Regions from separate parts of the Halovulum sp. GXIMD14794 genome, predicted to be linked through region 2. Evidence: riboswitches for the same ligand, from Rfam matches in the RefSeq annotation. Region 2 holds a riboswitch; the other holds the start of a gene.
The links. A riboswitch is a leader RNA that binds a small molecule or an ion and turns the genes downstream of it on or off. The one in region 2 is predicted to bind thiamine pyrophosphate.
Positions count from the first base shown of each region.

Region 1 (14,475 bases), on a different contig from region 2:
GTGCCGCCGGTGCGGATCGCCGAAATCGCGGAAAGCGCACCGGGCGAAGCCTCGGCCGACGTGGCCGCGAGGGTCGCCAAGGCGCGGGCACGGCAGGCGGAGCGGTTCGCGGGCGACGAGGGTGTGCGGGTCAACGCCGATGCACAGGGCGATCTGCTGCTGGCGCGCAGTGCCATCGGCGACGAGGCGAAGGCACTGCTGGGACAGGTGGCGGAACGCTTCGGCCTGTCGGCGCGCGCCTATCACCGGGTTCTGCGGGTGGCGCGGACCATCGCGGACCTCGCGGGGTCGGACGAAATCGCCCGCGCCCATGTCGCCGAGGCCGCCGCCTACCGGTTGACCGCCGAGGACCGAAAGCCGGCTGTCGTCAACACGGAACGCAGCGCCTAGCGGCGCAGGAAGCGGAACGCCTCGGACGCGGCCCAGCCGGCGAAGAGCGCCACCGCGAGCGACACGATGCCGTAAAGCAACGGACGCTCGTGCGCTGTCGTGTAGATCAGTCGCTCCAGCCCGTCCTTGCGGACGGTGATCGCCTGTTCGGTCACGTGCAGAACCTGCCGGTTGCGCATCAGGAACATGCGAGCGCGGTAGTCGCCCTCGACAAGGTTCGCTGGCAGTTCCACTTCGGTCGAGAACAGGGTCTCCTGCCGCAAGTCCACACTGGCGTCGCTACTCGTGTAGAGCCCGTTGTCGTTTCGGATCCGCACCACCGCGTCCACAAAGTTCTGCGGATCGTCAACGAAGGCGCGGGCCCCGACGGTGCGCACGATATAATCAAAGCCGATACGGTGACGCAGCTTCTCGGTCTCGGAGACGATCTCGTCCAGCGGCCCGGTGCTGGCAATGGCGTAGAAACTCGGGGCTTCGTCGATCTCGACGCTATCGGTGTTGACCCAGATGCCCAGCACACGCTCCTTGCGGCGCACGGTGACAGGCAGGGTCGGGCCCTCGATGGTCACGACGACATGCAGCGGCGAGGAATCCTCGGGCACCGGCGCTTCGCGGACGACGGCACCGAAGACGAAGATCTCGGAGCCGTCGAACCCGGCGGTGATCGAGACACGGTTCTGGTTCAACCCGCCGACCACTTGTTCAGCCGGGGCGCTCGCGGTCACAGGCTCCGGTTGAGGCTCGGGGGTCGGTGTGGGTTCGGGCGCGTCTTCGGGCTGGGGGGCTGGCTCTGCCTCCGGCTCGGGTTCGGGTTCCGGTCCGGGCTCGGCATCCGGTTCTGGTTCCGGCTGCGGCGCTTCCGCCGGCGCGGCGGGTCTGTCCTCGGCGACCGGGGAGGGTCCGACGGCGTCCTGCGCCGACGCGGGCAGCGCCAGCAACAGCAGAAAAAGCGCAGCGCGGGTCAATGTACCGCTCCTCGGGTCAGCGAGTAGAGCTCGGACGGGGTCAGCACCAGGTCCAGCGCCAGCTTGAAACTGACGCCCAGCACCATGAGCGCCAGCAGTATGCGCAACTGTTCGGCCTTCATCCGCATGCCGATCCGGGTGCCGACCTGCGCGCCGATCACCCCGCCCAGCAGTAGGAGCAGCGCCAGCAGTCCGTCCACCGTTTGCGAGGAGGTCGCATGCATCAGCGTGGTGAACCCGGCAACGAAGATGATCTGGAACAGCGAGGTACCGATCACGACCTTGGTCGGCATCCCGAGGATGTAGATCATGGCGGGCACCATGATAAACCCGCCGCCGACCCCCATGATCGCCGCAAGCACACCGACGGCGGCGCCAATCAGCAGGACCGGAATCGCGGAAATGTAGAGTTGGCTCTGCCGGAAGCGCATCTTGAACGGCAGACCGTGCACCCAGGAATGGTGCTTGCGCGGCGCGGGTTTCGCACCCGGTTTGCGCGACCGGCGGATCGCGCGCCAGCTTTCCAGGAACATCAGCCCGCCGATCACGCCGAGGAAGACCACGTAGCAAAGCGAGACCATCAGCTCGACCTGGCCTATCCGCTGCAGCAGCGTGAACACCTGCACGCCCAGCGCCGAGCCGACCAGCCCGCCGACCAGCAGGACCAGCCCCATCTTCAGGTCTACGGTACGCCGTTGAAAATGGGCCATCACCCCGGACAGGGATGATGCGACGATCTGATTCGCCTGGGTCGCCACCGCCACGGCGGGCGGAATTCCAATGAAAAACAGGAGCGGTGTCAGCAGAAACCCCCCGCCGACACCGAACATTCCCGAAAGGATCCCCACCAGCCCGCCGGCCCCGAGAAGCAGGAATGCGTTCACGGAAACCTCGGCGATAGGCAGGTATATTTGCATGGGAACCAGTGGCTGGCGGAAATTTGCGCGCACACTAGTCCCAAGTTCCGGCGGGCGAAAGGGGGTCAGATCAGTTTTCGAGCAAACCTTCTATGTCGAGCCGGGCGTTCACCATTTCCAGCGTTCCGTCTGCCTTGAACGGCCATTGCTCGCGGGGTTTGTCCCAGTAGAGTTCGACCCCGTTATAGTCCGGATCGTGAAGGTACAGCGCCTCGGACACGCCGTGATCCGCCGCGCCGTCGAAGCTGATCCCCGCGGCCAGCACTCGGCGCACGGCCTGCGCCAGATCGGCGCGGGTCGGGTAGACGAAGGCGGTATGATAAAGCCCGGTGTGCCCGGCGGGCGGCGGCGTGCCGCCCTTGCTGTCCCAGGTGTTGAGCCCGATGTGGTGGTGATAGCCGCCCGCCGACAGGAAAGCCGCGCGGTCGCCGTAATACTGTACCAGGTCGAGGCCGAGCACGTCGCGGTAGAACGCGACGGAGCGCTCGAGGTCCGAGACCTTCAGGTGCACGTGGCCGATGCGAAGCCCCGAGGGCGCCGGCGGTTCGGCTTTGCGTTCCGGTGTCATGTCGAGATCCTTTCCGTTTCGAAGCGGAAGATAGTCGATGCGGAGCACCGGAATAAGCCGCGTTATCGGAAACGATAAGTTGCACCTTCCGCCGGAAAGCGGCTCCGGGTAAACCGCTGCCATGACAGAGGTAGTGATCGAACGGCTGGGACGCGAGGGCGACGGCATCGCGGCAGACGGCTTTTATCCTTTCACCCTGCCGGGCGAGCGCATCGTGCCGGGGGCTCCGCCGAAGGTGGTGACGCCCTCGCCCGACCGCATTGCGCCGGTCTGCCCGCATTTCGGCGGCTGCGGCGGCTGCGCCCTGCAACACGCGAGCGACGATTTCCTGGCGCGCTGGAAAGTCGAGACCATCGAACGGGCGCTGGCGGCCCGGGGCCTCGGTGCCAAGATGCGGCCGATCGTGACCTCGCCGCCGCGCAGCCGCCGCCGGGCGACCTTCTCGGCGCGGCGCACCAAGAAGGGCGTGCAAGTCGGTTTCCACGGCCGCGCCAGCGATCGGATCGAGGACATCCGCGAGTGCCACCTGGTGCGACCTGGCATGCTGGGCCTGTTCCCGGCGATCGGCCAGATGGCGAAGATGGGCGCCAGCAGGAAGGGTGCGCTGCGGGTGCAGGTTACCGAGAGCGCATCGGGCTGGGATGTCGCCGTCGAGGGTGGCAAGGAGCCGGACGTGGCGCTGCGCTCGGGGCTTGCCGCGCTGTCGGCCGAGGCCGGGATCGCGCGGCTGTCCTGGGGTGACGAAATCGTCGCCCTGCACCGCCCGCCCGCGCAGGCGATGGGTCGCGCGCAGGTGGTGCCGCCTCCGGGCGCGTTCCTGCAGGCGACCGCTGAGGGCGAGGCCGCGCTGGTGCGCGCCGTACGCGAGGCCGTGGGCGGCGCGAAGCGCATCGCCGATCTGTTCGCAGGTTGCGGCACCTTCGCCCTGCCGCTGGCCGAGGGCGCCGAGGTGCACGCGGTCGAGGGCGAGGCGGCGATGACGAAGGCGCTCGATGCCGGTTGGCGGCAGGCGGCAGGACTGAAGACGGTGACGACCGAGGCGCGGGACCTGTTCCGCCGCCCGCTTGAGCCGCTGGAACTGCGCAAGTTCGACGCCGTGGTGATCGACCCGCCCCGCGCCGGGGCCGAAGCGCAGACCGCGCGGCTGGCCGAGGCAAAGGTGCCGGTGATCGCCGCAGTGTCCTGCAACCCGGCGACCTTCGCGCGCGACGCAGCGGTGCTAGTGCAGGCGGGCTACAGGCTTGATTGGGTGCAGCCGGTGGACCAGTTCCGCTGGTCCGGGCACATGGAACTCGTCGCGCGGTTCAGCCGAACAGACGATCCGACAGCGCCATGAAGTCGGGCGCGACCGCGTCCCATTTTCCCGCCGGCTCCAGATCCTGCGTCTGACCCTTCCCGTGCTCGCGCGGGCGGGGGACGAAGGCGGTCAGCAACCCGACCTCCTGCGCGGCAGCGAGATCGTCGTTGTGCGCGGCGACCATCATCACCTGCTCGGGCGAGAGCTGCAGCGCGGCGCAGGCGGCAAGGTAGACGCGCGGCTGCGGCTTGTAGTCCCGCGCGATGTCCGCGCCCAGGATGCAGTGCCAGCGCAGATCGGCATAGCGCGAGAGCCGCGTCATCATCGCGATGGAGCCGTTGGAACAGGGCGCAAGGATCGCGTGCCGCGCCAGCCGCCGCAGGCCTTGTGGCACATCGCGCCAGGGGTCCAGCCGCTCCCACGCCCGGTTCAGGCGGTCGGGATCGTCGATGGTGACGCCGAAACGCTCGGCCACGGTTTCGAGGTTCTCGAGATGCAGCAGATCGAGCGGCACGTAGTCCCGTCCCCCGTTGCGGACCGAGGCCATCGCAGGCTGGTACTCGGCCCGCCAGGCATCGGCGAAGGCGAGCGCGTCGACGTCCGGCAGCACACGCGACACCTCGCGGGCGACCGAGCTGCGCCAGTCCACGCAGGTGCCGAACACGTCGAAGATCAGGGCTTCGGGCGTCTTCATGCGCTGCCGAAACCGTCCGGAAGCGGCGTGCCCAGTTCGGCCCCCAGTTCCGCGAGAAAGGCCCGCATCCGCGCCGTGCGCGTGCGGGCCATGCGCCGTCCTGTCGCCGTCTGCATCCGCTCTCCCAGTCTCAGCAGCTTGGTCGCGAAATGATCGATGGCCGAAGCGGTGTCGTCAACAGTTCGGTGCACGGCGAACGGGTCCTGTGGGTCGAACAGCGGGCGGCCCAGCGCGCCCGAAACCGCGAATGTGCGGGCGATGCCGATGGCACCGAGCGAGTCGAGCCGGTCGGCGTCCTGAAGGATCCGCGCCTCGAGCGTCTCGCAGGGGATCCCGGCCGAGAAGCTGTGCGCGGCGATCGCGTGGGCGATGGCGGCACGTTCAGGGGCGGAATAGCCGAGCCGCACGAGCACCGGCTCGGCCGCCTTGGCCGACAGGCGCGAGGCCCGCGCGCGGTCGGGATGGGATTTCGGCAGGTTTACCAGGTCATGCAGCCAGGCGGCGGCGGTCAGTACGCGGGTATCGCCGCCCTCCTCCGCCGCGATGGCAAGTGCGGTGTCGCGAACCCGGCGCAGGTGACCGGGATCGTGCGCGCTGTCGCCGCCATCCATCGCGGAAAGCGCCGCCTCGGCCAGTTCGGCCTCGGGCGCGGGAAGGTCCCGGTTCACCCGATGGGGCCGCGGTTCTGTCCGACGTGGCCGCGATGCAGCAGCAGGTGGTCGAGCAGCACGCAGGCCATCATCGCCTCGCCCACCGGCACGGCGCGGATGCCGACACAGGGGTCGTGGCGGCCCTTGGTGACGATCTCGGCAGGCTCGCCCGACTTGGTGATCGTCATGCGCGGCGTCAGGATCGACGAGGTCGGCTTGACCGCGAAGCGCACCACCACGTCCTGCCCGGTGGAGATCCCGCCCAGGATGCCGCCCGCGTGGTTCGAGCTGTATTGCGGCCGGCCGTCGTTACCCATGTAGATCTCGTCGGCGTTCTCGGTGCCGGTCAGCAGCGCCGCCGCCATGCCCTCGCCCACCTCGACGCCCTTGACGGCGTTGATTGACATCATCGCCGCCGCCAGATCGGTGTCGAGCTTGGCATAGACCGGCGCGCCGAGACCCGCGGGCACGCCCGAGGCGGTGACCTCGATGATCGCGCCCACCGAGTTGCCCGACTTGCGCAGCTCGTCCAGGTAGCCGGCCCAGGTCTCGGACGCCTGCGGGTCCGGGCACCAGAACGGGTTCTGCTCGATCTGCGCCATGTCGAGCCGCGAGCGGTCGATGCCGTGCGGCCCCATCTGCACCATGTATCCGGTGATCTTCAGCCCCGGCGCAAGCTGCTCCAGCGCGGCGCGGGCCAGCCCGCCCGCCGCGACGCGGGCCGCCGTCTCGCGCGCCGAAGAGCGGCCGCCGCCGCGATAGTCGCGGATCCCGTATTTCTGCCAGTAGGTGATGTCCGCGTGCCCGGGGCGGAACTTGTCCATTATCTCGGAATAGTCCTTCGACCGCTGGTCCGTGTTGCGGATCGACAGCTGCACCGGCGTGCCGGTGGTCTGACCCTCGAAGACGCCGGACATGATCTCGACCGCGTCGGGCTCGCGCCGCTGGGTGGTGTACTTGTTCTGCCCCGGCTTGCGGCGGTCGAGCCAGTGCTGGATCGCCGCCTCGTCGATCGGCACGCCCGGCGGCACGCCGTCCACCGTGGCGCCCAGTCCGGGCCCGTGGCTTTCGCCCCAAGTGGTGACACGGAAGATGTGGCCGAAGGTGTTGAAGGACATGCGCTCGCCTTTTGCAGGTTCGGCCGCCGTTCTAGCGCGGGACGGGCCGGGCGGAAAGCCCGTGCCGCGCCTCTTGCCTTCGCCGCGCAGGGGGTTAGTGTCTTCGCCACCTCGGGGTGCCCAATGGGCTGAGACGCGCGCCGCGCGAACCCGTCGAACCTGAACCGGATCATGCCGGCGGAGGGAAGGCGAGCATGGCTCCTCCTGACCTGCGTCGCAGAAAACGAGGAGATATGATGAAACGCCTTCTCACGACTGCGGCCGTTCTGACCCTTGGCGCGGGGATCGCGCAGGCGCAGACGCCCGAACTTACCGTCTATACCTATGACAGCTTCGTCACCGAATGGGGCCCCGGCCCTGCCATCGAAGCCGCGTTCGAGGAAACCTGCGGCTGCGATCTGAAGTTCGTCGGCGCGGGCGACGGCGCGGCGCTGTTGTCGCGCCTGCGGCTGGAGGGAGAGCGAAGCGATGCGGACGTGGTGCTGGGACTGGACACGACCCTGACCGCCGAAGCGGCGGCGACCGGGCTGTTCGCGCCGCACGGGAATTCGGACCCGGCGCTGGCCCTGCCCGTTGACTGGGAGGACGAGACGTTCCTGCCCTACGACTGGGGCTATTTCGCCTTCGTCTACGACAAGACCAAAGTCACGGACGTGCCCGGCAGCTTCGACGAGTTGCTCGCCGCGCCCGAGGATCTGAGCATCGTCATTCAGGACCCGCGCAGCTCGACCCCCGGTCTGGGCCTGCTGATGTGGGTCAAGGCGGTCTATGGCGCGCGCGCCGGCGAGGTCTGGGAACAGCTGGCGCCGCGCATCGTGACCGTGACCAAGGGCTGGTCCGAGGCCTATGGCATGTTCATCGAGGGCGAGGCCGACATGGTGCTGAGCTACACGACCTCTCCGGCCTATCACCTGATCGCCGAGGAGGACGACAGCAAGGCGGCGGCGGCGTTCTCGGACGGGCATTACATGCAGATCGAGGTGGCCGGGAAGCTCGCCAGCACGGACCAGCCGGAACTGGCCGAACAGTTCCTGTCGTTCATGCTGACCGAGGACTTCCAGTCGGTCATCCCGACGACGAACTGGATGTACCCGGCGACGGACGTGGCCCTGCCCGAAGGCTTCGAGACGCTGGCTCAGCCGGAGAAGGCGCTGCTGCTGCCCTCGGATGAGGTGCCCGCGCTGCGCCAGGAGGCGCTGGACGAGTGGCTGGCGGCGCTGTCGCGCTGAGCCCCGTCACCGCCATCGCAGGCGGCGCGGTCCTGCTGGCGGTCCTGGCATTGGTTCTGGGGCCGCTGGCGGTGCTGGGCGCGAACTCTGGCGCGGGGCTGGGCCCAGCGGACTGGGCGGCGATCCGGTTCACGCTGACGCAATCGGCGCTGTCGGCGGGCCTGAGCGCGCTGATCGCCGTGCCCTTCGCGCGCGCCCTGATGCGGCGGCGCTTTGCCGGGAGGCAGGCGATCGTGGCGCTGCTGGGCGCGCCGTTCCTGCTGCCGGTGATCGTCGCGGTGCTGGGGCTGCTGGCGGTCTGGGGCCGGTCCGGCGCGCTGAGCGAGCTGTCGCAGGCGATCGGCGGCCCGCTGCTGTCGATCTACGGGCTGACCGGCGTGGTGCTGGCGCATGTGTTCTTCAACGTGCCGCTGGTCGCGCGGCTGCTGATCCAGGGCTGGCAGCAGATCCCCGAGGAGCGTTTCCGGCTGGCCGCGCAGCTGGGCATGGGGCCGGGCGCGGTGTTTCGCTGGCTGGAATGGCCGATGCTGCGCGCGGTGCTGCCCGGCGCGGTCTTGCTGGTGTTCCTGCTGTGCATGACCAGTTTCGCCGTGGCGCTGGCCCTTGGCGGCGGGCCGCGCGCGACGACGGTCGAACTGGCGATCTATCAGGCGCTGAGGTTCGACTTCGACCTGGGCAAGGCGGCGCTGCTGGCGCTGGTTCAGTTCGGCCTTTGCGCGATAGTCGCGGCGCTGGCGTTGCTGACCGGGCGGCCGGCGGGGTTCGGGCGCGGCGTGGGGCGGCCTCCGCGCCGGTGGGATGCGCCAAAACGGCGGCTGTGGGATGTCGCGGTGATCGTCGCGGTCGTGCTGTTCCTCGGCACGCCGATGATCTTCGTGATCCTGCGGGGCCTCGCGGCGCTCAGCGGCGACGTGCCAGGCGGGTTGTGGCAGGCGGCTTTCGTCAGCCTGCGCGTCGCGCTTCTGTCGGCGCTGGCCGCGACGCTGGCTGCGCTGGCGCTGGCGGCGCTGATCTCGGCGCTGCCGCGCGGGCGCGGTGCGGTGGTCGAGGGCGCGGGGCTGCTGATGCTCTCGGCCTCGCCCTTCGTGGTGGGCACGGGGCTCTTCATCGTGCTGCGGCCGATCACCGATCCGTTCGACTGGGCACTGGTCGTGACCGGCACGATCAATGCCGCAATGAGCCTGCCCTTCGCGCTGCGCGTGCTGGTCCCGGCGCTGGGGCGGGTGCGGGACGACTACGGGCGGCTGGCGGATAACCTCGGCCTGACGGGGATGGCGCGGCTGCGGCTGGTGACGCTGCCGCTGATCCGCCCGGCGCTGGGCTTTGCGGCGGGCCTGGCGGCGGCGCTGTCGATGGGGGACCTGGGCGTGATCACGCTGTTCGCGCCGCCCGAAACCGCGACGCTGCCGCTTTACATGTACCAGTTGATGGGCGCTTACAGGATGGAACAGGCGGCGGGCGCGGCGCTGCTGCTTCTGGTGCTGAGCCTTGCGCTGTTCTGGATCATCGACCGTGGGGGGCGTCTTGGACATCCGGCTTGATCAGGTGGTGGTGGAGCGCTCCGGCTTCCGGCTGGAGGCGGATCTGGCGGTGCCCTCGGGCGCGGCGGTGGCGGTGATCGGACCTTCGGGCTCGGGCAAGACGACGCTGCTGGACCTGGTGGCGGGGTTCGTCACGCCCGCCTCGGGCACGGTGCGGCTGGCGGGGCGCGACGTGACCGGCGATGGCCCGGCGGCGCGGCCCGTCAGCATGGTCTTTCAGGACAACAACCTGTTCCCGCACCTGACCGTGGCGCAGAACGTGGCGCTCGGCCTGAAGCCTGTCGCCCGGCCCGACCGCGCGGCGCTGGCGGCCGCCGAGGATGCGCTGCGGCAGGTCGGGCTCGAGGGGCTTGGCGCCCGTCGCCCCGGCGCGCTGTCGGGCGGCCAGCAGAGCCGCGCCGCGCTGGCACGCGTGCTGCTGCGTGACAGGCCCGTGCTGCTGCTGGACGAACCTTTCGCCGCGCTCGGCCCTGCCCTGCGGGCCGAGATGCTGGGTCTGGTGGCAAAGTTGCGGGCCGAGCACAGCATGACACTGCTTATGGTCACCCACACGCCGCAGGACGCACGGCTGATCGCGGACAGCGTGATCTTCGTGGACGGCGGTCGCGCGCAGGCTCCGCGCCCGGTGGCCGAGGTCCTGGACGAGCCCACTCCAGAGGTCGCGGCCTATCTTGGCGAAGCGGGCCTTGCCTGACGCCGCCCGCGGGCGATGATGAAGATGCCCGAGGCCACGATCAGCGCCGAGCCCATCAGCATCGGTGGCGTGACAGTCTCGCCGAACAGCAGCACGCCAAGGCCGATCCCGAACAGGAGGCGCGTGTAGCGGAACGGCGTGACGGCGGCGACCTCGCCTGTCCGCATTGCCTTCATCAGGCAGGAATAGGCGGCGACTCCGGCAAGCACCGCGCCGCCGATCTGCGCGAAGGTGCCGAGGTCGGGCCAGAGGAACGGCGCGCGTTCCCACATGGCGAAGAGGAGACCGGCGACGATCAGTGCGAGGAAGCCATAGAAGCCCAAGATCGCGGTACCCAGCGAGGCGGGGGCCATGCGGCTGGAAAGGTCGCGGCCCGCAAAGCCGAGCATTCCCGCGACCGCCAGCAGCGACAGGGGCGTGAAACTCTCGGCGCCGGGTTGCAGGATGACCAGCACGCCCGCAAGGCCGGTGAAGATCGCGGCCCAGCGCCTCCAACCGACATTCTCGCCCAGGAACAGCGCCGCGCCGGCGACGACGACCAGTGGGGTCGCCTGCAGGATCACCGTGGCCGAGGACAGCGGCGTCAGCGCCAGCGCGAGAGTGTAGAACAGCCGCCCGCAGACCTCGAACACCGCGCGGACGCGCATCGGGCGCGACAGGACCTCGGGCGGGGTCAGGCGCTGGCCGGAGCCGAGGGCCATCAGCGCGAAGATGATTGTGCCGCCGAGGCCGAAAAGGACCAGCACCTCGCTGACCGGCAACACCTTCGAGGCGGCCTTGATGAACGCGTCCTCGACCGCGAACCCGGCCATCGAGGCGACCATCCAGCCGCTTCCGATCAGGTTCAACCGGCGGAGCGAGGCAGTGTCGGGGCTCACGTTCTAAAAGGTCCTGGCGGCGCGGAGCCATGCCCGCAAGAGAAAGGGCCGCCCCGGCGGGACGGCCCCTGGATTTAACTGCCTTCAGCCTTACTCGGCCGGGGCTTCGCCCTTGCGGCGGTGCTTGACCGGCGCCCAGAGCTTCTTGTTGGTCAGGTACAGCAGCACCGTCAGGATGCCGAGGAAGATCACCGCGGTGACCCCGGCGGCCTTGCGGGCCTCGAGCTTGGGCTCGGCGGCCCACATCAGGAACGCAGCGACGTCCTTGGCTTCCTGCTCCAGCGTTGCCTCGGTGCCGTCCTCGTAGACCACGTCATCGCCATAGAGCGGCGGGCTCATGGCGAGGTAACCGCCGTAGGTCTCGTTCTCGTAGAGAACGACGCCAGCCTCTTCCTTTTCCTCGCCGGTGTAGTGGGTCAGCAGCGAGGCGATGTACTCGGGGCCGCCCATGCCGTTGAAGAGCTGCGACAGACCGGTGCCGTAGGGGCCGTGGAAGCCGGCGCGGGCCTTGGCCATCAGGCTGAGGTCCGGGGCGTTCGACAGGCTGGAGCCCGGGAAGTAGTCGGTCGGCAGCGCCGTGCGCTCGTCGCCGGGCAGCGCTTCCGGGCCGTCATCGGGCACGAAGAAGCCGCTGGCATAGGCGCGCACCTGCGCGTCCGAATAGCCGAGATCCTCGAGCGCGCGGAACGGGACGTACTGCAGGCCGTGACAGCCCGAGCAGACCTCGGTGTAGACCTGGAAGCCGCGCTGCAGCTGGTCCTGATCGAACGAGCCGAACGGGCCCTCGAACGAGAAGCTGTAGTCCTCGACATGGCCACCGCCGCCCGCCGCGAACGCGGCGGTGGAGGCCAGGCCCAGGCCGGCGGTGACGGCCAGGGTCTTCAGGGTGCGATTGAACATCCGTTTCACCATGATCCGTCTCTTATTCGGCCGGGGCGCGTGCGGCGCCGGTTTCGTCACCCTCGTAGGGGTAGTGCGAGTCGAAGTCGTCCTCGATCGTCTCGGGCTGTGGCAGCGGCTTCTCGATGAAGCCGAGCAGCGGCAGGATCACCAGGAAGTAGGCGAACCAGTAGGCCGAGGCGATCAGCGAGATCGTCGCGTAGGGCTCTTCGGCCGGCTGCGCGCCACACCACATCAGCAGCATGAAGTCGAAGGCCAGCAGCCAGAACCACAGCTTGAACTGCGGGCGGTAGCGGCCCGACCGGATCGAGCTGGTGTCGAGCCAGGGCGCCAGGGCCATGACCGCGATCGCACCGAACATCGCCAGCACACCGAAGAACTTGGCGTCGATGATGCCGCCAGTCACGAAGCTGGCCAGTTGCACCACCCAGACGTCGCCGGTGAAGGCGCGCAGGATCGCGTAGAACGGCAGGAAGTACCATTCGGGCACGATGTGGGCGGGCGTCGAAAGCGCGTTCGCCTCGATGTAGTTGTCCGGGTGGCCGAGGTAGTTCGGCATGAAGCCGACAATGGCCGCGAAGACAACCAGGATGACCGCCAGCGCGTAGAGGTCCTTGATCACGAAGTACGGCCAGAACGGCAGCGTGTCTTTCTTGGCCTCTTCCTTCGATGCGCGGCGCACCTCGACCCCGGTGGGGTTGTTGTTGCCGGTCGAGTGGAAGGCCCAGATGTGCACGATGACGAGGCCGGCGATCAGGAACGGCAGCAGGTAGTGCAGCGAGAAGAAGCGGGTCAGGGTGTAGTTGTCGACCGCCGGGCCGCCCAGCAGCCAGGTCTGCAGCGTCTCGCCGATGCCGGGGATCGCGCCGAACAGGCCGGTGATCACCGTGGCGCCCCAGAAGGACATCTGGCCCCAGGGCAGAACGTAGCCCATGAACGCCGTCGCCATCATCAGCAGGTAGATTAGCATGCCGATGATCCAGGTCACCTCGCGCGGGGCCTTGTAGGAGCCGTAGTAGAGACCGCGGAAGATGTGCAGGTAGACCGCCACGAAGAACAGCGAGGCGCCGTTCATGTGGACATAGCGCAGCGCCCAGCCGCCGTTCACGTCGCGCATGATGTGCTCGACCGAGGCGAAGGCCAGGTCCGCGTCCGGCGTGTAGTGCATGACCAGCGTGATACCGGTGATGATCTGCAGCGCCAGCGTGAATGTCAGGACGATGCCCCAGATCCACATCCAGTTGAGGTTCTTGGGGGTCGGAATGAACAGGGTCGAGTGCAGCACGCCGAGGATCGGCAGACGCGACTCGAGCCATTTCTCGGGGGCCGACTTCGGCTCGTAGTGATCGTGGGGAATGCCACTCATGTCGAAGCTCCCTTAGCCCAGCTTGATGACGCTGTCGGAAATGAACTCGGCGACCGGAACCGGCAGGTTCTCGGGCGCGGGGCCCTTCCGGATGCGGCCGGCGGTATCGTAGTGCGAGCCGTGGCAGGGGCAGAACCAGCCGTTGAAGTCGCCGGCTTCGCCCAGCGGCACGCAGCCGAGGTGCGTGCAGACGCCGATCATCACCAGCCAGGGGCTGTCCGCGCCTTCCTCGGCGCCCGGCGGCAGCAGGCCGCGGTTCGCGTCCGACGCATCCGCATCGGCCGCGATGTTGGCGTTGCGTGCGTTCGGATCGGGCAGCTCGCCCATATCGACGCCGCGCGCGGCCTCCATCTCCTCCTCGGTGCGGTACCGGATGAACACCGGCTTGCCCTGCCACAGGGCCGTGATCTGGCCACCCGGCTGCAGGCTGCTGACGTCGACCTGGATCGAGGCCAGGGCCTGGACGTCCGCGCTGGGGTTCATCTGGTTCACGAGGGGCCACACGGCAGCGCCGGCGGTCACCGCCCCGGCTGCGCCGGTCGCGACGAACAGGAAGTCGCGGCGGGTCCCGGTTTCTTCTTCGACGTGGGCCACGGGTTCTTCTCCCTCAAAGCCTTGATTCGCATAGGATGCCGACGCGGGCCGCATGCGGGAAGCCCCCGCGCACAGCCCGGTCTCGGTACCCGGCCTTCCTAGAGGATGGGCGGGGAAGGGTCTAGCGGACTTTCAGCCGCAGGCCAAGATGGTGCAAGACGCTAAAAAGCCGCCCTGAACGAGAAAATGGACCGCACGTGACCCGACTGGCCGCCTATCAGCCCGACATCGCCCAGAACCTGGGCAACATGATCCGTACCGCCGCCTGTTTCGGCGTGCCCGTCGACGTGATCGGACCGTGCGGGTTCCCGTTCTCGGTCAAGGCGCTGCGACGGGCCGCGATGGACTATGCCAGCTTCGCCGACGTCACCCATCACGTCGACTGGGACCGGTTCCTTGCGGACCGTCCCGCCGGACGTCTGGTGTTGCTCACGACCACCGGCGCGGCCCCGCTATGGCAACATCGCTTCGCACCGACCGACATCGTCATGGTCGGGCGCGAAAGCGCGGGTGTGCCGCCGGAGGTCCATGCCGCCGCCGACGTGCGCCTCTGCCTGCCGCAGCCCGGCGGTGGGCGCAGCCTGAACGTCGCCGTCGCCGCCGGTATCGCCCTGGCCGAGGCACAACGGCAGGCGATGGTACCCCACGAGCCGTCACAAGGCTGAGAGGTTGGA
Region 1 covers NZ_JBTLNF010000008.1:203,920-218,394, reverse strand. The annotation lists gene ACW9UR_RS20200 (YifB family Mg chelatase-like AAA ATPase) at 1-390, shown strand, start outside; gene ACW9UR_RS20195 (TIGR02186 family protein) at 387-1,355, opposite strand; gene ACW9UR_RS20190 (sulfite exporter TauE/SafE family protein) at 1,352-2,272, opposite strand; gene ACW9UR_RS20185 (VOC family protein) at 2,343-2,840, opposite strand; gene ACW9UR_RS20180 (class I SAM-dependent RNA methyltransferase) at 2,962-4,176, shown strand; gene ACW9UR_RS20175 (haloacid dehalogenase type II) at 4,145-4,831, opposite strand; gene ACW9UR_RS20170 (HD domain-containing protein) at 4,828-5,499, opposite strand; gene aroC (chorismate synthase) at 5,496-6,599, opposite strand; TPP riboswitch at 6,702-6,802, shown strand; gene thiB (thiamine ABC transporter substrate binding subunit) at 6,836-7,828, shown strand; gene ACW9UR_RS20155 (thiamine/thiamine pyrophosphate ABC transporter permease ThiP) at 7,804-9,369, shown strand; gene ACW9UR_RS20150 (thiamine ABC transporter ATP-binding protein) at 9,353-10,063, shown strand; gene ACW9UR_RS20145 (DMT family transporter) at 10,036-10,941, opposite strand; gene ACW9UR_RS20140 (cytochrome c1) at 11,032-11,853, opposite strand; gene petB (cytochrome b) at 11,864-13,207, opposite strand; gene petA (ubiquinol-cytochrome c reductase iron-sulfur subunit) at 13,220-13,801, opposite strand; gene ACW9UR_RS20125 (tRNA (cytidine(34)-2'-O)-methyltransferase) at 13,999-14,466, shown strand.
Region 1: another riboswitch for thiamine pyrophosphate. It lies ahead of thiB (thiamine ABC transporter substrate binding subunit); the one in region 2 lies ahead of ACW9UR_RS10535 (YkoF family thiamine/hydroxymethylpyrimidine-binding protein).

Region 2 (14,475 bases):
GGTGATCTTCGACATCCGCCGCTACGAGCAGGACCTGCTGAAGCTGGCCCGACTGGCGCACGAGCGGGGCGTGACGATCATCCTGTTCACCGACCAGTGGGGCTCGCCCATCGGCAAGCTGACCGAGTTCAGCTTCAATGCGCTGGTCGAGGCGCCGTCGAACTGGGATTCGACGATCTCGCTGATGATCATCGTCGAGGCACTGATCGCCCAGGTCCAGAGCGCCCGCTGGGAGGACAGCAAGGGCCGTATCGACGAGCTCGAATCGATGTTCAGCGAGACCAAGCTGTTCCGCTCTCCCGACCGCGCGGGCCGTTGACCCATATCAACGCCCCACGGACGCCGACACTGTAGGCATGAGCCGGAACGCCGCGATTGGCGGCAAGGGGGCATCCATGCGCGCAATGGTTTTCACCGGGGCCGGGCAACCGCTTCAGGCGCGGGACATTCCCGTGCCCGCACCCGGGCCCGAACAGGTGCTGATCCGGGTCGAGGCCTGCGGCGTCTGCCGCACCGACCTGCACATCCTCGATGGCGATCTGACCGAGCCGAAACCAGACCTCGTGCCCGGGCACGAGGTTGTCGGCCGCGTCGTGGAATGCGGCCCCGGCGTCGCGCTCGCCAAGGGCCAGCGCGTCGGCGTGCCGTGGTTGGGCCATGCCTGCGGTCACTGCCCCTATTGCACTGCCGAGCGCGAGAACCTGTGCGACGCACCGGGCTTTACCGGCTACACGCTCGACGGCGGCTATGCTGAGTACTGCGTCGCGGACGCCCGCTTCGCCTTTCCGCTGGACGAGGCCGCCGACCCGGTCGCGCTGGCCCCGCTGCTCTGCGCCGGCCTCATCGGCTATCGCAGCTTCGCCAAGGCCGGACCGGTGGAGCGCCTGGGCCTCTACGGTTTCGGCGCGGCGGCTCACATCCTCTGCCAGATCGGCGTGCATCAGGGCATCCGCGTCCACGCCTTCACCCGCGACGGCGACACCGAGGCGCAGGCCTTCGCCCTGTCGCTGGGTGCGACCTCCGCCGCCGGGTCCTCGGACCCGCCACCCGACGAGCTCGACGCCGCGATCATCTTCGCCCCCGTCGGCGCGCTCGTCCCGCAGGCCCTGCGCGCCGTGCGCAAGGGCGGCCGGGTGGTCTGCGGAGGCATCCACATGAGCGACATTCCCACCTTCCCCTATGCCGACCTCTGGCAGGAGCGCGAGATCCTCTCGGTCGCCAACCTCACACGCGCCGACGGCGAGGCGTTCTTCCCGCTGGCACAGGCGGCGGGCGTGCGCACGCACACGGTCCCCTACCCGCTGGAACGCGCGAACGAGGCGCTCGACAACCTGCGCGCGGGCCGCCTGCAAGGCGCGGCGGTGCTGGTGCCATGACCGAAGACGACCAGCGCCCGGTGATCGACTTCCTTTCGAAGCCCGCCACCCACGGCGGCGCCGAGGTGACACGGACCGAGACCCACATCAGCCGCATCTTCCTCGCCGGCGATCATGCCTGGAAGTTGAAGCGCGCGATCCGCACCAACTACCTGGATTTCACCGAAATTGCCGAGCGCGAGCGTCTTTGCCGCCGCGAGGTCGAACTGAACGCCCGCACCGCGCCTTTCTACGAGGGGGTCGTGCCGGTCTGCCGCGACGGCGGGCGGCTGACGCTGGGTGGACCGGGCACGCCGGTCGACTGGCTGGTGAAGATGCGCCGCTTCGACCGCAGCCAGGAACTCGACCGGCTGGCGGAGGCGGGCGCGCTCGACTGGAGGCTGACCGAGGCGCTGGCCGACGAGGTCGCCGCCATGCACCGGGGCGCCCCGGTGACGCCGGGCTATGGCGATGGCCGGGACGTGCGCGCACGCATCGACCAGATCGCCGGGGCGCTGAAGGCGGCGGGCGCGGACCCGGGCGACTGGCACCGCGTGGCACTGGACGCGCTGACCCCGCTGGAGGCGCTCTGCAACCGCCGCGCCGTCGCCGGCCGCGTGCGCCGCTGCCACGGAGACCTGCACCTGGGGAACATCGTCCGCATCGGCGGGCGGCCCGTGCCCTTCGACGCCATCGAGTTCAATGAGGACATCGCCTCGATCGACGTGCTCTACGACGTGGCGTTCACGCTGATGGACCTGCTGACGCGGGCGCGGGCGGACCTCGCCAACGTGCTGCTGAACCGCTACCTCGGCGCGACGCGGGACTACCGCGGCCTGACGCTGCTGCCGCTCTACCTGTCGATGCGCGGTGCAGTGCGGGCGATGGTCGCCGCCTCGCGCGGGAACGCGGACGAGGCGACGCGGGACATGGACTTCGCGATGCGCGCGCTCTCGACCCATGCGCGACCGGTGCTGCTGGCGGTGGGCGGGCTGTCGGGCTCGGGCAAATCCACGCTGGCGCGCGCGCTGGCGCCGCAGCTTGCGCCGATGGCCGGCGCCGTGGTGATCCGCTCGGACGTGGTGCGCAAACGCCTGCTCGGCGCGGCGCCAGAGGAGCGGCTGCCACAAAGCGCCTATTCCGCCGAAGTCAGCCGCAAGGTAATGGCACGAATGGCCGCCGAAGCGCGGCAGGTGCTGCGCGCGGGCCTTCCTGCGATCCTCGACGCGACCTTCCTGGGCGAAGAGGCCCGTGCCTGCGCCCCGACGCTGGCCCTGAACGCGGGCGTGCACTTCCACGGGCTGTGGCTGGATTTGCCGGAAGATGCCGCCTGCGACCGGCTCGAGGCGCGGGGCCCGGACGCGTCGGACGCCGACGCTGCGGTTCTGGCGCGTCAGGCGGCGCAGGCCGCGCCGCCCGAGGGCTGGCAGGTCGTCGATGCCAGCGGCACGCCCGAAGACGTGCTCGGGCGCGCGCTCGCGGCTCTCGGGCTCTAGGCCTCCGGCGGCTCGACCGCGCGGCGGTAGAGATGCCAGGTGGCGTGACCCAGCACCGGGAAGACCACGATCATGCCGACGAAACCGGGGATCATCGCGAGCGCGCTCAATACGCCCACGATGAGCGCGAAGTAGATCATCGGTCCCTTGTTCGCCAGCACGGTCTGGACGCTCACGATCATCGCGGAGACCACGTCGATCTCCCGGTCCAGCAGCATCGGGATTGAAACGACGGTGATCGCGAACAGGATCAGCGCCAGCGCGCCGCCGACGGCCGTGCCGACCAGCAGCATCATCAACCCGGCCGGTGTCGTCAGGATGCCGAAAGACGAGCTGACGTTCGTCATGGGCTGCGAGGCCATGATCAGCGCAAAGATCAGGTGCGCGAAGTAGACCCAGCTCATGTAGAAGAACAGCACCACGAAGGCCATGTAGGGGATCTGGCTGCCGCGCTCGCGCCCGATCACCGTCAGCACGCCGTTCCAGTCAAGCGGCTCGCCCGCCTCGCGTCTGCGGCTGACCTCGTACAGGCCGACAGCGGCGAACGGGCCGATCAACGGGAAGCCGGCCATCACCGGCAGCAGCCAGTAGCTGGTTTCCCACACCACCAGTTGCGCGAAGATCACCATACCCACGATCGAGAAGATCGCGCCGAAGAACAGGCCGAAGGCTGGGGCGGCCTTGAAATCGGCCCAGCCGGCGGCAAGCGCCGCCTTTACGTCGGCATTGGTAATCTCCCGCGGCTCCGGCAGGGGCACGGGTACGGTTGTGTCGGTCATCTCTCCCTCCTGTCCGGATATTCCGGGATTGTTTTCCCGCATCATACCCCGACCGGGACGTTCGGCCAACATTCCGCAGTTAGGGCTTGGTTCGAGGCGGATCAGGTTGCTAGTCTCTGGCTGCACACCGGGGAACACCCCGGGCCGCATGGACTTAACGGGAGGTACCACATGAACAAGTTCGCTCGCTCGGCGGCTGCCGCCGCCGCGCTGGTCGGCGCTGCCACGCTCGCCGCCCCCCAGGCCCAGGCCGAAGAGGCCAACTACATCCTGGCCACCGCCTCGACGGGCGGCACCTACTATCCGGTGGGTGTCGCGCTCGCCACGCTGGTGAAGGTCAAGCTGCAGCCGGGCGAGGGCATCGGCATGTCGGCGATCAACTCGGCCGGCTCGGGCGAGAACGTCCGCCTTCTGCGCGAGGGCGAGGCGCAGTTCGCCATTCTCCAGGGTCTCTATGGCTACTACGCCGCCACCGGCACCGGCCCGCTTGAAGAGTCGGGCAAGCAGGAGAACCTGCGCTCGGTCACCATGCTCTGGCAGAACGTCGAGCATTTCGTGATCGCCAGCGACAAGGCGCAGGCGGGCACCCTGTCGGACATGGCCGCGCTCAAGGGCGAGGCGATGGCCCTCGGCAGCCAGAACTCGGGCACCATCGGCTCGAACGCGGCGCTGCTGTCCGGCCTCGGCGTCGACATCGAAACCGACTACGAACTGGTCTACGGCGGCTACGGCCCCTCGGCCGCGGCGCTGCAGGACGGCCAGGTGGCAGGGATCGGGACGCCGGCGGGCGTGCCGGTGGGCGCGATCAGCCAGCTTTTCGCCTCGGTCGGGGACCAGGTCACGCTGCTGAACGTCACCGACGAGGAACTCGCCAAGGCCGACGGCGGGCGCGAACTGTGGACGCCCTATACGATCCCGGCGGGCACCTACCCGGGCCTTGACCAGGACGTGACCACCATCGCGCAGCCGAACTTCCTTGCGACCAGCGCTGATGTCTCGGAAGACAACGTCTACATGATCACCAAGACGATCTACGAGAACCTGCCCTTCCTGCAGGCGATCCACCCGGCGACCAAGGCGATGGCGATCGAGAAAGCCATCGCGGGCCTGCCGCTGCCGCTTCATCCCGGCGCGCTCAAATACTACGAGGAAGTCGGGATCGAGGTTCCGGACCGGCTGAAGCCGTAAGCGACAGGCGGCGGCCGCCGGTCCCGCACCGGCGGCCGCTACCCTTCGCGATCCGCGCCCGATGACCGAGACCGACAAGACCGAGGAGGCGTCCGCCCTCCCAATGCGCGCCATGCCCGCCTGGGCCGGGCACGCGATCACCCTGCTCTGCGTCGCCATTGCGCTCTGGCATCTCTATGTCGCGCGCTACCCGGTGGTGTCAGAGCTGACACGCAACGCGCTCCATTACGCCGGCTTCGCCTTCCTGGCCGCCGTGCTGACGCCCGCCTTCACCGGCGCGCGGGGCAAGACCTGGCTGGTGTTCGACGCCTTGTTCGGCGCGGCCATCGCGGTGTCGGCGATCTGGCTGTCGCAAGCCGAGAACGCGATCTACGACCGGGGCGTGAAACTGTCCCCCATCGACTGGACCGCCGCGATCATCTGCATCGTCGGCGCGGTCGAGCTGACCCGCCGCCTGACCGGCGTGATCATCCCGATCCTGATCCTGCTCTCGATCACCTATGTCTCGGTCTGGGGCGCGTGGGTGGGCGGCGTCTTCAGCTTCTCGGGCCTCAGCTGGGAGACGGTGATCTTCCGCTCGATCTACGGCGACGACGCGATGTTCGGCACCATCGCGCGGATCTCGTCGACCTATGTTTTCCTGTTCATCATCTTCGGGGCCTTCCTGCTGCAATCGGGCGCCGGGGATTTCGTCATCGCGCTGGCCCGCGCCGTCGCCGGACGGCTGGTCGGCGGCCCCGGCATCGTCGCGGTGATCGCCTCAGGGCTGACCGGCACGATCTCGGGCTCGGCGGTGGCCAACACCGCGTCGACGGGCGTCATCACCATCCCGCTGATGAAACGCGCGGGCTTCAAGCCTGCCTTCGCGGGCGGGGTCGAGGCCGCGGCCTCGACCGGCGGGCAACTCATGCCGCCGATCATGGGCGCCGGGGCCTTCGTCATGGCCAGCTTCACCGGGATCAGCTACGAGACCATCGTCGCCGTCGCCGCCCTGCCCGCGCTGCTCTACTTCCTGTCGGTCGCCTTCTTCGTCCGGATCGAGGCGAAACGGCTGGACCTGCCGCCCCTGCCCTCGGACGGCGAGACCGTCGGTTCGGCCTTCGCCAAGGGGGGCGCCAGCTTCGTCATCCCCATCGCGCTGCTGATCGGCCTGCTGGTCGTCGGCTACACGCCCACATTCGCCGCCGTCAGCGGCATCCTCGCGGTGATCGCGTCGAGTTGGCTGACGCAGAACCGTATGGGACCGCGCAAGATCTTCGCCGCGCTCGCGCTGGGCACGCGGAACATGGTGATGACGGCGGTGCTGCTCTGCGCCGTCGGCCTGATCGTCAACGTGATCGCGACGGCGGGGGTGGGCAACACGTTCAGCCTGATGATCGCCGACTGGGCGGGGGGCAACATCCTCATCGCCATCGTGCTGATCGCGCTCGCCAGCCTGATCCTCGGCATGGGCCTGCCGGTGACGGCGGCCTATATCGTGCTTGCGACGCTGTCGGCCCCCGCGCTGGCCGGGATGATCTCGGACCGCGCGGTGATCGCCGCCATGGCCGCCGGAGAGCTGGGGCCGCAGGCGCAGGCGATCATGATGCTGGCCTCGCCCGAACTGGTGCCGCGCCTCGCCGCGCCGATCCCCTTCGCCGAAGCGCAGGAGATCGTCCGCGGCCTGCCGCTCGAGGTCGCGGGCCCGCTTCGCGACATGGTCGTCCCGCCAGAGGCCGCGCTGACCGCGCTGCTTTCGGCGCACATGATCATCTTCTGGCTCAGCCAAGACAGCAACGTGACGCCCCCCGTGGCGCTCGCGGCCTTCACCGCGGCCGCCATCGCCGAAAGCCCGGCGATGCGAACCGGGGTCGCAAGCTGGAAGCTGGCCAAGGGCCTCTACATCGTGCCGATCCTTTTTGCCTACACGCCGCTTTTGGCGGGCGATCCGGGCGCGGCGCTGATCGTCTTCGGCTTTGCGGTGGTCGGCATCTACGCGCTGGCGGCGGGACTTCAGGGCTGCATGGAGCGGCCCCTGAACCCGGTCCTGCGCGCCCTGGCACTGGCCGCCGGGATCGCCTGTCTCTGGCCCTGGTCGCTTCCGGTGCAGATCGCGGGCGTCGCGGCGACGGCGGCGTTGTTCGCGCTCAACCTGCGCGGCCCGCGCCCCGCAGCGGCCTAGACTTTCCGGCGCTTCCGTTTCTTCCGGAAGCCGAAGCGCCGGTAGGCCACGTTGCAGACCACGACCGTCAGCGTGATCCGGAACAGGTGGTTGGCCGAGACGATCACCGGGTTCGCCCCAAGGCTCAGCGCGACCAGCCCCATCTCGGTCACGCCGCCGGGGGCGAAGCTGATGAACAGAGCCTCGAACGATAGCGGCACCAGCTGGTGCAGCACCACCGCAAATCCTGCGCCCAGCGCCAGCATCATCGCGACCGAAGCCGCGCCCAGCCCGAAGGTCCGCAGGATCAGCCTGAGCGTGACGCCGGTGAACATCGTCCCCAGCCCGACGCCAACGACCAGCTGCGACAGGCTCAGCAGCCACGCCGGGCTGACCGTGTCGACCAACCCGCTGCCGTGAAAGATCGCGCTCAGCAGCAGCGGACCCATCATGTGCCCGGCGGGCAGCTTCACGACCCGACCAAGGCCCAGCCCCGCAGCCGCCAGCGCCGAGATCACCAGAAGGTCCACCAGACCCCAGCCGCCCGCCTCGAAGGTCATCCCGGCGGCACTGCCGACCGTGTGGCCGGTCCAGATCAAAAACAGGAAGGGGATCGTCAGCACCGTTATCACGACCCGCGCGAAATGCTGCACGCTGAGGATCCGCACGTCACCGCCCGCCGCCTCGCCCATGGCCACCGCCTCGATCAGCCCGCCGGGCATGGCGGCATAGAGCGCCGTCACCTCGTCGTAGCGGCCGATGCGACGGAAGAACTGGTAGCCCAGCGCATGCGCCGCCACGACGTAAAGCAGCATCGCCACGAACACGAGCCAGAGCGACGGCAGCACCGAGACCAGCTCGCGGCTGAACGCGCCGCCGATCATCACGCCGATGAAGGCAATGAAGACCTTGCGGATCTTCTGCGGGAAGCGCACCTCGCGCCCCGCGACATTGAACATGACGATCGTGTAGATCCCGATCGTCACCAGCCCGCCCACGAGGAAGGGCATCGGCATCCCCAGCGCCTGTGCGGCGAAACCGCCCAGCGTGCCAAGCGCCAGCAGCAGGGCGACGGTCGCCGCCCGCTTGAGCAGATCGGGATATGAATCGGGTTCGTCAGACAAGATGCGCCCGTAATGAACCCGTCGCGGGCGGTATGCAAGCGCACACCGCCCGTGGCGCCCTTGCGTGCCTCAGTCGAGGAACCGCGCCGTGACCCAATCGCCGAACGCGGGCTTCTCGGCCAGCGGCGCGCCCGAGCCATCGCGCAGGATGCCGTTCTCGAACAGGAACGTGCCCATGGTCTCGAACTTCGCCGGGTCGATGACGCCGACCTTGCCCGCCTCGTTCACCATCAGGCCGCTGTCCACGATGACCTGCATCGACTTTTCGACCAGCTCCGGATTGGTCAGCATCCCGTCCGAGGCCTCGACCAGGATCCGCGCGGCCTCCTGCGGGTTTTCGGCGGCGAAGGCATAGCCCCGCGCGGTCGCACCGATGAAAGCATCCGCCGTCGCGGCGTTCTCGTCCAGCCATGCGCTCCGCGCGCCGATGTAGCCGCCATGCTGGTCCGGCACGCCGTAGTCGGCATAGGCGAAAGACTCCTGCGCACGGCCCTGAAGCTCGGCCGCGACACCTTCCCAATGCGCGACCTCCAGCGTGAAGTCCACGCGGCCCGCCGCCAGCGCCTCATAGGCCGAGGTGCCCAGTGTCACCGTCTCGAACTCGCCCTTGCCGCCTGCGGCCTGGATCATCGTTTCCAGCAGCGCCTGCTCCCAGCCGGTGCCGAAGCCCGCATAGGTCAGCCCGTCCAGATCGGCGGGCGTCTCGATGTCGTCGCGCCCGGCGTTGAAGACCAGCCGCCCGGTCTCGTGCTGCATTATGGCGTAAAGCCCCACCAGATCGGCCCCCGCCGCGCGCTGGGTATAGAAGCCCAACGAGGTCAGCACGCCGAACTCCGCCACGCCGTTCGCGACCAGCGTGCTGGACGCCGTGTCGGTATAGGGCAGGATCTCCACGTCCAGCCCGGCGTCCTCGTACCAGCCCTTGGCCTGCGCCACGTACAGCCCGATGTGGTTCGTGTTCGGCGTCCAGTCGAGCGCCACGGTCACGTCCTCGGCCCCGTTTTCGGCAAGTGCGGGCGAGGCGATCAGCAGGGCTGCGGTCAGTATCCGTTTCATGCGCTGTCTCCATTCAGCAGGTCGGAAAGAATGCGCGCCTCGAGCGCGTGTGCTTCGTCGGGAAGCGGGCGGGCAAGGCGCGGACGGGGATAGGGCAATCGGTATTCGTGCAGAACGCGGGCGGGACGGGGCGACAGGACATAGATCCGGTCGGACAGGGCCACCGCCTCGCGCACGTCATGGGTGATGAGCAGCGAGGTCCAGCGCGCCTCGGCCCAGCGGGTTTCCAGCCAGCGCTGCATCCGCACGCGGGTCAGCGCGTCGAGCGCACCGAAGGGCTCGTCGAGCAGCAGCATGGGCCGGTCCTGCACCACCGTCCGCAGCAGCGCCGCGCGCTGGCGCATGCCACCCGAAAGCTGCGCGGGGTACTGCCGCTCGGTCCCGGCGATGCCGAAGGTCTCGAAATGCGGCAGGACGCGCGCGCGGGCCTCGCGCCTGCTCACGCCCTGCACCTCGAGGCCCAGAGTCACATTGTCGAGCACACGCCGCCAGGGCAGCAGCGCGTCCCGCTGCGGCATGAAGGCGAAGGGCCGCGCGCCGGGCACGGGCGGCGCGCCGTCGATCCGGATGTCCCCGGCATCGGGGGTCAACGCCCCGGTCAGCAGCTTGAAAAGCGTGGATTTCCCCGCGCCGGAGGGCCCGAGGATCGAGACGAACTCGCCCTCGCGCAGGTCGAGCGACACGCCGTCCAGGATCGGCGTGCCCGACAGGCTCAGGCGCAACCCGCGAACCTCAAGCACGGCCGCCCCCGATCCGCCGCCAAGGCATCGAGACATGCTGGATCAGCGCCGCCGTACCGAACAGCAGCAGCGTCAGCGAGGCGCTGACCGCCACCGCCGACAGCACCAGGTCGGGCCGGAAACTGTTCTTGGCGTTGAGGATGTAGATCCCCAGCCCCCGCTTCGCCCCAGCGTATTCGGCGAAGATCGCCGCGACGACCGCGTAGGTGATGGAAATCCTGAGCCCCGCAAAGAAATAGGGCGCCGCCGAGGGCAACCGCGCGCGCCGAAAGATCCCCGCCCGTCCCGCGCCCATGCTGGCCAGCAGCTCCTCGACCTCGGGCTCGGTGGAATCGTAGCCGTCGACCAGCGCCACCAGCATCGGAAAGAAGGTCACCAGCGCCACCAGCAGGATCTTGGGCAGCAGGCCGAAGCCGAACCACAGCACCACGAGGGGCGCGATGGCGACCAGCGGGATCGTCTGGCTGATCACCAGCACCGGGAACAGCGCGCGGCGCAGCGGGCGCACGAAGTCGATGGCGATGGACAGCAGGAACGCCGCGCTCAGCGAGCAGGCAAAACCGCTCAGCGTCGCCAGCAGCGTCGGCCAGGCGTTCGCCGCCAGCACCGCGCGCTCGGCCCAGATCTGCCCGCCCACGCGGCTGGGCGAGGGCAGCATCGAGGGTGCCACGCCCGTCAGCCGGACATAGGCCTCCCACAGCGCCAGAAGCGCCGCAACGGACAGGATCGCAGGCAGCACCCGCGCGCCGGCCCTGCGGCCCGCGCGCGCCCAGTCATTGGCCATGGGATCAGGCCAGCGAGGGGCTGTTCGCCGAAACCGTCAGATCGAGGGTGACATGCCCGTCGGGCGGACCGAACCGGTAAAGCGCCTCGCTGATCGTCGCGAAGACCCGGCCCGCGTCGCCGTCCAGCCGCGAACAGAAGTTCTTCTCGACAGTGAAGACGCCGCTGTCCTTGAGGAACTCGATGCAGCCGAGGATCTCGTCCATGTGGCCGCCCTGCCCCATCACGTAGAGCGAGAATTGCGCCGAGACCGTCTGCCCGACCTCGGGCGCGTCCTGCACGGCCGCGCGGGCCTGCGCCTGCCGCTCGGCCAGGTCGCCCTCGGCGCGGGTGGTCGCGACGCTGTCATCGCCGGGCAGCTGAGGCCCGCCAGGACAGCCCCGCGACAGGGTGGCGTGCATCACCGCATGGGTGCCGGTCGATGCCACGCTGACGAACAGGTCGCGCATCGCCGGGATCAGCGCGTCGGGCGGGCCGATCATCAGCGTGGACAGATCGTCCGTCTCCATCCGCAGCCGGTCCCGGTACGGGTCCAGTGCGCCGAGCGCGGTCACGATGATGTCGATGAAGCTATCCGTCATCGGATAGAGCGAGACTTGCGCCCCAGTGTACATAGCGTCCTCCTTGCTACGCCGGTGTGAACCGGATCAGCTGCTAAGGGTCCCGGACTTCGCGTCCGTATCTCAGCCCCGGCACTACGGGACACCCCTGTGGAATGCGCGCACCCAAACACGGCGCGCCGCGGAACGCAAGGTCCCGCGGCGGCGGTTTGGTGGGAAGTATTCCGGGCGGTGGAGGACTCGCCCTCGACTTCGGTCAGCTGGTCTCGTCGATGAACAGATAGGACAGTTCCGCGTCGGTCAGGCCCTGCCCCTCGACACCCAGGATCCGCTCGAGCTGCGTGCGGCTCTCGGGCGTCGCGCTGATGCTCTGGGTCGAGATGATCGAGCCGTCATGCGAGACGTGGCGCGGAGTGTAGTCCTCGTCCGCATCCATCGCGGCGCGCATCTGCGCCAGTTCAGCGGTGCTGTAGACACCAGGCTCGACGCCGACGCTGCGCGCAAGCTGTGCGTTGCTGGCCGATCCGCCGACGCTCTGGGTCGAGATAACTGCGGTATCCTTGTCCAGAAGCTGGTGCAGACGATAGTCGTCGTCGGCGTCCATCGCAGCGCGGATCTGGATCAGTTCGGCATCGCTATAGACCCCGGGCTCCAGTCCCATCGAGCGGGCCATCTGGTCGTTCGCGTACGCCCCGGTTGCGATCAAGAGGACGGCTGCGGATGACAATAGCATTTTCATGGTCTTCTCCTTGGATGTGACGTTGGCCTTACCTCCGGGGAACCCGGACAGGGCGCTGGCCGTTGTCCTGTTGAAAAGAATGCCCGATCCCGAAACACGCAGGCTTGAAGCGACGTACCGCTTTCTTGAACCGAGCCGGGGCATACGCATGCACCGGGTGCGGCAATCATTCGCGCATGGTGAGAAAATTGTATTTTACTGGAAAAGAATCACTTATAAGGGCGACCAAACCCCACCGGAGGATCTGCTTGAGACGCACGACATCGCTGCCGCGCCCCCTGCCCCTTTGTGCCCGATTCGCGGGCTTTTCGTTTGTTGGCCTCAGAAAATTCGCCGCCGCGACACTGGCGGTGGCCGCCGTTTCCGTCCTTTCCCCGATATCCGCGGCCAGCGCGCAGACCGCGCGCGCGACCATGTCGACCGCCGCCACCGGCGGCGCTGCGGGGCTCACGGACCTGGCGCTGCGCTACCGCGCGCTGGAGAACCGGCTGGTGTCGCAAGGCGGGCTTCGCGCCGACCGCAATGCACGCGGCGTGGGCTGGGACCAGACGCACCTGGCGCGCAACTTCGTCTCGATCGCGATGTTCAGCGAATACGGCCGCGGACTTTCAGGCAGCCCGACGCGCGGTGTGCTGCGCCGCTGGACACAGCCGGTCGGGATCAGCGTCAGCTTCGGCGGCAGCGTCCCTCAGGCTCAACGCGCCAGCGACATGAACAAGATCGGCAGCTACGCCCGCCGGCTTTCGCAGGCGACGGGGCACCCGGTCGGACTGACGCGCGGAAATGCGAACGTGCATGTGCTGGTGGTCTCGGATGCCGAGCGCAAGGGCCTCGGGCCGCTCCTGAACAGGATCGCCCCCGATCTGGGCCGCAGCGCCCGCAACGCGCTGATCAGCGCGCCGCCCAACATCCTGTGCATGGTTGTGGCGCAGCCGCACCAGGACGCCACGCGCGGCTATGCGCGGGCGGTTGTCCTGATCCGGGCCGAGCATCCGCCCCGGATGCGCACCTCCTGCATCGAGGAGGAACTGGCGCAGGCCATGGGTCTGCCGAATGATGCCCGAAACGCCCGCCCCTCGATCTTCAACGACAACGAGGAATTCGGCGTCCTGACCAATCACGACCAGGCGCTGCTGCGAATGCTCTACGATCCCCGGCTCAAGCCAGGTATGAACCTGGCCCAGGTCGAGCCGATGCTTCCCGAGCTAACGCGGACAGCGCTGCGCCGGTGACGGCGGGGGCCGAAAGGCCCTGCCGGAAAGCCTTGGGCGTCACGCCGTAGCGCGCCTTGAAGCTGCGCGACAGATGCGCGTGATCGGCGAAACCGCACTCGGCCGCGATCGTCTTCAGGCTCGCGCCCGGATCCTGCATCATCTCGCGCGCCGCCCGCAGCCGTGCATGCATCACGAACTCGGCCGGGGTCATGCACAGCCCTTCGCGCAAGCTGCGGATCAGCCCCGAAATGCTTGTCCCCGCGGCCTCGGCGAGGTCGCTGCGCAGGATGCGCCCGGAGAGGTTCGCCTCGACATAGGCCTCCAGCCGCCGCAGTTGCGGCGACGAGAGCCGTCCCGCCGGGCCCGCAAGCCGCCGCCGGACGAGCCCGTGGTTTCGGGTCCAGACCACCATGAAGACTGAGGCCAAGGCGCCCAGAACCACGTCCGCGCCGATCTGCTGGCCGATGATGACCCGCGTCATCTGTTGCGCGATCCCGCAAAGCTCGGGATCGTGGAGCAGGGGCCGCCCAACGAGCTGTTCCTCGGCCAGTGCGCCATGCATCTGGCCTTCGACGAAATCCGACAGCACGGCGGGCTCGATCTGGATCAGCATCGCCCGCATTTGCCGCTCGACCCGCCAATGCACCCCCGCACCCGCCGCGGCGAGAGCCATCATGCCCGGCATCAGCTCGAGGTCCGCGCTGCGCCCGGCAAGGTGCAGTTCCAGCGCCGCCGGCCGGGCCGGCAATGGGATCAGCAAGGCGTGCCGGTCGCGTGCCGCCTCGGGCACGTCACCGGCGTCGAGTTGCAGGTAATCGCAAGTCATCAGCCCACCCGCCGGGCAAGAGAGGCGCACCGTTTCGGGCGACGGAAGGGCCCAATGGGGGGCAACGGCATAAGCAACGGCAATCATCTGAGAGCCCATTCGATGAAACACATGTACCAGTTACATTGGGGCGGACAGGGCCTCAGCCATCCCTAAGCCGAGGCCCGATACTCGGGGTTCCCTACGGCTCCGCCAGTGTCGCATCCTTGGCGCCCGGCTACCTCCCGTACGCGGATGCGACGTCGTATTCATTAATCAAAATGTATAGGATTGTTTGTATGCAAGCAATTGCACCAGCCCTGAGACTGTGACGAAGTGCAATGTTTTGGGGTTTTGAAGGCATCACGAAGCGGTGAGCCGTATGAATCCCGTATGGTGCGGACGGCGGGACTCGAACCCGCATGCCGATCACGGCGCAAGATTTTAAGTCTCGTGCGTCTACCAATTCCGCCACGTCCGCGCGCTGTCGACGCGC
Region 2 covers NZ_JBTLNF010000004.1:785,345-799,819, forward strand. The annotation lists gene ACW9UR_RS10485 (MurR/RpiR family transcriptional regulator) at 1-319, shown strand, start outside; gene ACW9UR_RS10490 (zinc-dependent alcohol dehydrogenase family protein) at 396-1,376, shown strand; gene ACW9UR_RS10495 (bifunctional aminoglycoside phosphotransferase/ATP-binding protein) at 1,373-2,851, shown strand; gene ACW9UR_RS10500 (DUF2189 domain-containing protein) at 2,848-3,630, opposite strand; gene ACW9UR_RS10505 (TAXI family TRAP transporter solute-binding subunit) at 3,802-4,818, shown strand; gene ACW9UR_RS10510 (TRAP transporter permease) at 4,880-6,979, shown strand; gene ACW9UR_RS10515 (AbrB family transcriptional regulator) at 6,976-8,082, opposite strand; gene ACW9UR_RS10520 (ABC transporter substrate-binding protein) at 8,152-9,138, opposite strand; gene ACW9UR_RS10525 (ABC transporter ATP-binding protein) at 9,135-9,878, opposite strand; gene ACW9UR_RS10530 (ABC transporter permease) at 9,871-10,662, opposite strand; gene ACW9UR_RS10535 (YkoF family thiamine/hydroxymethylpyrimidine-binding protein) at 10,667-11,275, opposite strand; TPP riboswitch at 11,268-11,381, opposite strand; gene ACW9UR_RS10540 (hypothetical protein) at 11,478-11,960, opposite strand; gene ACW9UR_RS10545 (DUF2927 domain-containing protein) at 12,209-13,192, shown strand; gene ACW9UR_RS10550 (helix-turn-helix domain-containing protein) at 13,119-14,000, opposite strand; tRNA gene ACW9UR_RS10555 (tRNA-Leu) at 14,374-14,460, opposite strand.